2 regions of the Nonomuraea sp. NPDC049269 genome follow, and region 1 is predicted to be linked to the other one. Evidence: riboswitches for the same ligand, from Rfam matches in the RefSeq annotation. Region 1 holds a riboswitch; the other holds the start of a gene.

Evidence for each region. Region 1 has a riboswitch for thiamine pyrophosphate ahead of ACGFNP_RS59075 (cytosine permease). Riboswitches for the same ligand answer to the same signal wherever they lie in the genome.
Region 2: linked by a shared signal. The riboswitch ahead of ACGFNP_RS54155 (FAD-dependent oxidoreductase) and the one ahead of ACGFNP_RS59075 (cytosine permease) in region 1 are both predicted to bind thiamine pyrophosphate.

Annotation. Positions count from the first base shown of each region.
Region 1 covers NZ_JBICSO010000017.1:22,128-25,525, forward strand. Annotated here, with positions in the region: gene ACGFNP_RS59055 (MFS transporter) at 1-422, opposite strand, end outside; gene ACGFNP_RS59060 (helix-turn-helix domain-containing protein) at 499-933, shown strand; gene ACGFNP_RS59065 (rhodanese-like domain-containing protein) at 930-1,253, shown strand; gene ACGFNP_RS59070 (hypothetical protein) at 1,266-1,586, opposite strand; TPP riboswitch at 1,708-1,820, shown strand; gene ACGFNP_RS59075 (cytosine permease) at 1,811-3,154, shown strand; gene ACGFNP_RS59080 (methylated-DNA--[protein]-cysteine S-methyltransferase) at 3,184-3,398, opposite strand, start outside.
Region 2 covers NZ_JBICSO010000013.1:38,632-42,029, forward strand. Annotated here, with positions in the region: gene thiE (thiamine phosphate synthase) at 1-357, opposite strand, end outside; gene ACGFNP_RS54145 (Rv2175c family DNA-binding protein) at 335-709, opposite strand; gene ACGFNP_RS54150 (FAD-dependent oxidoreductase) at 740-1,903, opposite strand; TPP riboswitch at 1,962-2,079, shown strand; gene ACGFNP_RS54155 (FAD-dependent oxidoreductase) at 2,069-3,398, shown strand, end outside.

The sequences.
Region 1 (3,398 bases):
GCCGTCCCCGCGTAAACGAGCAGCGCGCGGTTGCGCTGCCTGCCCTCGGGGAAGCTGGTGGTGATCAGCGACAGTCCGGCGGGCATCATGAACGCGGCCGCGACACCGGTGAAGAACCTGGCGACCAGCAGCACCCACCCCTCGGTCGCGAACCCGCCCAGCCCGGAGAACACCACGAACACGCCGAGCCAGAGCAGGAACATCCTGCGCCTGCCCAGCAGGTCGGCCGCCCGGCCGCCGAGCAGGATGAAACCGCCACAGCCCAGGACGTAGGCGCTCACCACCCCGCTCAGCATGCCCGTGGACAGCCCCAGATCCGCCCTGATCGACGGCAGGGCCACGTTCAGCATGGCCACGTCGGTGCCCTCGATGAAGACGGCTCCGCACAGCACGATCAGCATGCCCCAAGCGCGTTTGGACATGATCAACCCCCGGTTACTTATCGGCATCTCGGTTATCTCTTGTAACCGTGCAAATCATCCGGCAGCATGAGATCCCATGGAAGACGGCACTTCTAAGTCACCCGGTTACTGCGAGGTCACCGTGGACGACGACTACGACGTGCGGCAGTGGGACACCAGGGAGGACTGCGAGGTCCGGCAGATACTCGACCGTGTCGCCGACAAGTGGTCGCTGCTGGTCATCGCACTGCTCGACTGCCAGAGCCTGCGCTTCACCCAGTTGCGCCGCGAGATCGACGGTGTCAGCCAGCGGATGCTCAGCGTGACCCTGCGTCACCTGGAGCGCGACGGCCTGGTCAGCCGTACGGTCCATCCCGTGGTGCCCCCGCGGGTCGACTACGCGCTCACGCCGCTCGGCCGGACCCTGCACCAGACGATCAAGAGCCTGGTCACCTGGACCGAGGAGCACCAGCAGGAGATCGCCCAGGCGCGTGCCGTCTACGACGAGCGACGCGAGATGATGGAGGCATGACGGTTCCAGAGATCCCGGCCAGCGACGTTCCCACCGACGGTTACCTGCTCGACGTGCGGGAGCAGGACGAATGGGTGGCCGGGCACGCGCCCGAGGCAGTGCACATCCCGATGACGCAGATCCAGGGGCGGGTCGAGGAGGTGCCCGGCGACCGGACCGTCTACGTGGTCTGCCGGGTCGGCGGCCGCTCGTTCCAGGTCGCGGCCTGGCTCAACCAGCTCGGGCGCGAGGCCGTCAATGTCGACGGCGGCATGCAGTCTTGGGCGGGCGCGAGCCGTCCGATGGTCAGCGAGACGGGACACCCGCCGTTCGTCGCCTGACGGATTACCTGATCAGTACTTCTTGATGTCCCAGGCGTGGCCGACGGCGTTGCGCTTACCGGGGCATACAGCGACGGATTGCCCCTCGGTACCACCGGTGACCGGCCTCCACGGACCCTTCACCTTCTTGGTGGTCGAGCCGCTGGGACACGTGGCTATGGCCTGCACATACCCCGAGCCTCTGTCGCAGCTGGCCCACGTCTTGTAGGGCTGGTAGTAGATACCGCTGTGGCAGCCGGAGGGCACCGGTTCGGCCAGCGCGGTGCCCGGCGCGAGCGGGATGACGGTCGCGGCGGCCGCGGCCACCACGAGGGACATGATCGTCTTTTTCATGGCGGCGATCTTACTGGGATGAACCGCCCTTATATGGCTTTTCGGACGATCACGTACGAGGGGTGTGAGACCCCCCTGTGGTCAGTCACCTCCTCATAGGGCAAGATGAGGGCGCAAACTGCACAACTGACGCGGGAGCTTGGGGCAACCAGGCTGAGAGGGCAACTACCGCTGTTGCCGACCGCTTGAACCTGTCCGGGTAATGCCGGCGTAGGGAGTGAGCGATGACACATGTCGTTGACGAAGTTCCGCTGACCCTCGAGGGAACTCCCCCAAAGACGCTCGGGCTGCTCGACCAGGGTGCCCTGTGGGCGAACCTGGCCGTGAGCCTGCTGGGGTTCAGCGGAGCGCTGCTTCTGCTCAACCCGCTCGGCGGGGCTCCGCTCACCCTGACCGCCGCCCTGGTGGCCACGCTGGTCGGCAGTCTGGTCGGCAGCGCCATGGTGGGGTTGGCAGCCGTTCCGGGCACGCAGACCGGGCGACCGGCGATGGTGCTGCTGCGCGGGTTGTTCGGGGCGCGGCTGTCGTACCTCCCGACCGTGCTCAACATCATCCAGATGATCGGGTGGGGCGCCTTCGAGCTGTGGGTGATCTCCAAGGGCGCCATGGCCATCTTCGGTGACGCCGTGCCGTACCAGGCGTGGGTGGTGGTGGCGGGGGTGCTGACCACGTCGCTGACCATCTGGCCCCTCGGGTCGATCCGGCTGCTGCGGCGTTACGTCACCATCGGGGTGATCATCTCGCTCATCTGGTTCGCGGTGGCGTTCCTGTCGAAGGCTCCGCCGCAGAGCGGTGGGTCGTGGGCGGCGTTCGCGCCCGCGGTCGACTACGTCATCGCGCTGTCGGTCTCGTGGGTGCCGATCGCGGCCGACTTCGCCCGGCACTCCAGGTCGAGCCGGGCGGCCTTCACCAGCGTGGTCGGCGGCTACACGCTGGCGCAGGTCGCCTGCCTGGGGCTGGGCGTGTACGCGGTGGCGATCGCCGGGTCCGCCGCGGTGGAGGCCGACGGTACGGCCGTGTTCGGGCCGTTCGTCGCGGCGCCGCTGGGGGCGCTGTTCTTCGCGATCCTGGTGCTGCGGGAGGCCGACCAGTCGTTCGCGAACGTCTACTCCACGACCATGTCGCTGCAGAACCTCATGCCGCGCGTCGACCGGCGGGTCATCTCGATCGCCATCGGCGTGCTGACCACCGGCATCGCGCTCGTGGTCGACGTGAACTCGTACGGGACGTTCCTGGGGGTGATCGGGGCGGTGTTCGTGCCGATGTTCGCGGTGCTGGCGGTCGACTACTTCCTGCTCGGCGGGCACTCGCGGTGGAACACCGAGGAGAACGCGCCCGCCCGCTGGTCCATGCTGGTGCCCTGGGCGCTCGGCTTCGTGGCGTACTGGCTGACCACCTCCACGCCCACGGTCCCGGCGTGGGACCACCTCTGGGCGGCGGTGCGTACGGCCATCGGGTTCACCCGGCAGCCGTGGATGAACGGCGCGCTCGGCGCGGCCCTCGTGGCGGCGCTGGTGACGCTGGCGATCGGCGCGGCGGCAAGGCGCACGTCGGCCACCCGCCGCTGAGCACGGGCCTCAGGCTTCGTGTACGGGCGTCAGGCGCGCGAGCGCTGCTCGACGTTGAGGAGGTGGCGTTTGGCCGCCTGGCCGCCCGCGTAGTCGCCGAGCTCGCCGTCGCCCGGCACGATCCGGTGACAGGGCACGATCACGCAGACGGGGTTGGCGTTGAGGGCGTTGCCGACCGCGCGGAGCGCGCGTGGCCGTCCGATGCTCTCGCCGATCTCGTCCAGGGTCGCCGTCTCCCCGTAAG
Region 2 (3,398 bases), on a different contig from region 1:
GGACGCCTCGGCGGTGGAGTGGGTGGACCGTCCGATGAAGACGTCGTCGCCGAGTATCTCTCGCGCGACCTTCACCGGAAGATCGTCCTGCCCCAGGTGGAGCACGTCGGGCCGGGCGGCGTAGGCGATGTCGGCCCGGTCATTGACCGCCAGCAGCCTGCCGTGCCGGTCGCAGGCGTCGCGGAAGACCTCGAGGAGCGCGAGCTCTTCGCGCGCCTCAAGCCCCTTCTCCCGCAGCTGGACGATGTCCACGCCGGCGGCCAGCACCGCGTCGAGGAAGTCCGCCAGATCACCGCGTTCGCGGCGGCCGTCTGTGCAGAGGTAGAGGCGGGCGTCAGAAAGCGAGGGCTTGGGCACGCCGCTTGACCTCGGTATGACGACCGGCCCTGATGGCGTCGACAGGCGAGCCAGGCAGGGAGTCGTCGGGGGTGAAGAGCCACCGGAGCGACTCGACATCGTCGTAACCGGAGTCCCGCAGCACCGAGAGGGTGCCAGGCAGGCCCTTCATCACGTCCTTTCCGTCAAGGAACACCGCGGGCACTTGTGGCCCGCCACCACCCCGGCGTACACCCAGCAGCTTGCGGTCCTTGAGGAGTTGCTTGGCCCGCCCCAGTGAGAGGTCGAGGCGCGCGGCCACTTCGGGGAGAGTGAGCCACTCGGCGACGAGTTGGTCGGTCTCCCGGTCGATCTGCGCAACAGAAAGCGTCACGAAACCACAACTACCACATGCCGTGCTTGCTCAAACAACACAATCCCGTAGGGAGACGTCGGGATCTACCAGGCGTTCGGCGTCGACGCGGTGGCCGCCTTCGATGATTCTGCGGCCCTGTACGAGATCCCGTGGCCGATCCACGGCGAGTACCGCGGCCAGGGTGTCGTCCGAATTGAGCCAGCAGGCCGACCATTTGCCTTCGAGCTCGCCCCGGTAGAGGAGGCGGTCTCCGGCCGGGTGGTGGCCCGCGTACTGGACCATGTGGCCGAATTGCTCGGACCAGAAATAGGGCACCGGGTCGTACACCGAGTCCCCGCCCAGCAGCGAGACGGCGGCCACCTCGGGTGAGTTGAGCGCGGCGTCCCAGTGCTCGACCCTGAGCCGGGTCTCGAAACGGCGCGACCACCAGGCGGCGCAGTCGCCCACCGCCACGACGTTCGGCAGGGAGGTGCGCATGTGCTCGTCGGTGACGACGCCGTTGTCCAGGTCGATGCCGGAGCCCGCCAGCCAGCCGACGGTCGGGCGCACCCCGACGCCGGTGACGACGACGTGCGCCTCGATGAAGCGGCCGTCGGCCAGCGTGACGCCGCCCTCGTCCACGGAGCCGACCAGAGTGTCGAGCCGCAGGTCGATGTCCTCGTACCAGCCCTGGGTGCGGGCGCCGATCTCGGGCCCGACCGCCTGGGCGAGCGGGGTGGGGCCGGCCTCGATCACGGTCACCGCGCAGCCGGCCCGGCGGGCGGCGGTGGCCACCTCGGCGCCGATCCAGCCGGCGCCGATGATCACCACGCGGGCGCCCTTGACGAGCCGGGCGCGCAGTTCCAGAGCGTCGTCCAGGGTGCGCAGCACGTGCTGCTGGCCGTCGCCGGGCAGCGTGATCGGCTCGGCTCCGGTGGCGATGACCAGACCGTCATAGCCGAGCTCGCCCTCGGAGGTCTCGACGACGCCAGGCCGCAGCGACTTGGCCGAGACGCCCGGCCAGAAGTCCACCTCCAGCACCGCGAGGTCGGCGTCGACGAAGCTGGAGTCACTGCTGCCGGACAGCACCGCCTTCGACAGGGGCGGGCGATCGTAGGGCCGGTGCCGTTCCTGCCCGATGAGGGTGATCCTGCCGTCGAACCCTCTCGCGCGGAGCGCCTCGACACTACGTACGCCCGCCAGTCCGGCGCCTGCCACCACGACATGATTCACGTTCAAGACCATAACGGGGGCCGTGCCGGATCGTCGCGCCGAGGCCGTAGGCTGGGGGCGTAAGACGCGCGGGAGTCCGGCCGTTTACCGGGCTGAGAGGAAGGCTGCACCGGGCCTTCGACCGCAAGACACCTGATCCGGATCATGCCGGCGAAGGGAGCGGATGTGGACATCGTCGTAGGCGGCGGGATCGTCGGGCTGTCCATCGCCTGGCGCCTGGCCCGCTCCGGACGGCCGGTCACCGTGGTCGACCCGGCTCCGGCCTCGGGGGCCTCGCACGCGGCGGCAGGCATGCTGGCCCCGGTGAGTGAGGTCACCTACACAGAGGAACCACTGCTCCGGCTGGGCCTCGCCAGCCTGCGCCGCTGGCCGTCCTTCGCCTCCGAACTCGCCGCCGACGCCGGCCTTGAGGCTGGTACGGGCTTTGGCGCTGGTACGGGGCTTGAGGCTGACGGAAGTGAGCCCAGCGGGCCTGGGGCGTCTGACGAGGCTATGAGGGGGCTCAGCGACGCGGCGCGGGCCGGGCTGGACTTCCGGGTCGATGGGACGCTCGCTGTGGCGTTCGGGACCGACGATCTGGCGGCGCTCGGGGAACTGGCCGCGTTCATGGAGAAGTTGGGGCTACCGGTCGAACGGCTGACCGGGCGCGAGTGCCGCCGGCTGGAGCCCATGCTGGCGCCCTCCGTCCGTGGCGGGCTGCTGGCCCGGGGTGACGCGTGGGTGGACCCGCGCCGCGTCACCACCGCGCTCCTGGCCGCCCTCGATCGCCTGGGCGTCCCGCTCGTACGGGCTCGCGTGAGCGAACTGCTCCGCGACGGCGACAAGGTCGTAGGTGTACGCCTCACACCCGCGGACCCGTCGCCCGCCCCGGACAGGCCGCTCACCCTGGACCGGTCGCCGGCCCCGGACGGGCCACCCGCTCAGGACCCGGCACGACGCACGCCTCATGCCCACCAGCTCTCGGGCGAGGACCCCGTGCGGCCTGCGCCTCCGGTCGGCGAGGACGCCATACCCGCGAGCGACCCCACCCAGGCGAACGTGCCCGACGAGTTCCGGGGCGAGCGGGTCGTTCTGGCGGCGGGGGCGTGGAGTGCCGGGTTGGCCGATGTTCCGGTGCGGCCGGTCAAGGGGCAGATCATGCGGCTGCGTTCCCCCCAGCCGCTGCTCGGCAGGTGCGTGCGCGGGACGGTGCACGGGGCCTCCGTCTATCTGGTGCCGAGGGGTGATGGCGAGTTGGTGGTCGGGGCGACGCAGGAGGAGCTGGGGTTCGACACGAGGGTGACGGCGGGCGGGCTGTACGAGCTGCTGCGGGACGCCCGCGAGCTGGTGCCGGGCGTCACCGAGTTGGGGGTGGCCGACGTGGAGGCGGGGTTGCGGCCGGGCACGCCGGACAACGTTCCGCTCATCGGGCCCAGCGGCACACCGGGGCTGGTGCTGGCCACCGGGCATCACCGGGGCGGGGTGCTGCTGGCCCCGCTCACGGCGGCCATTGTGC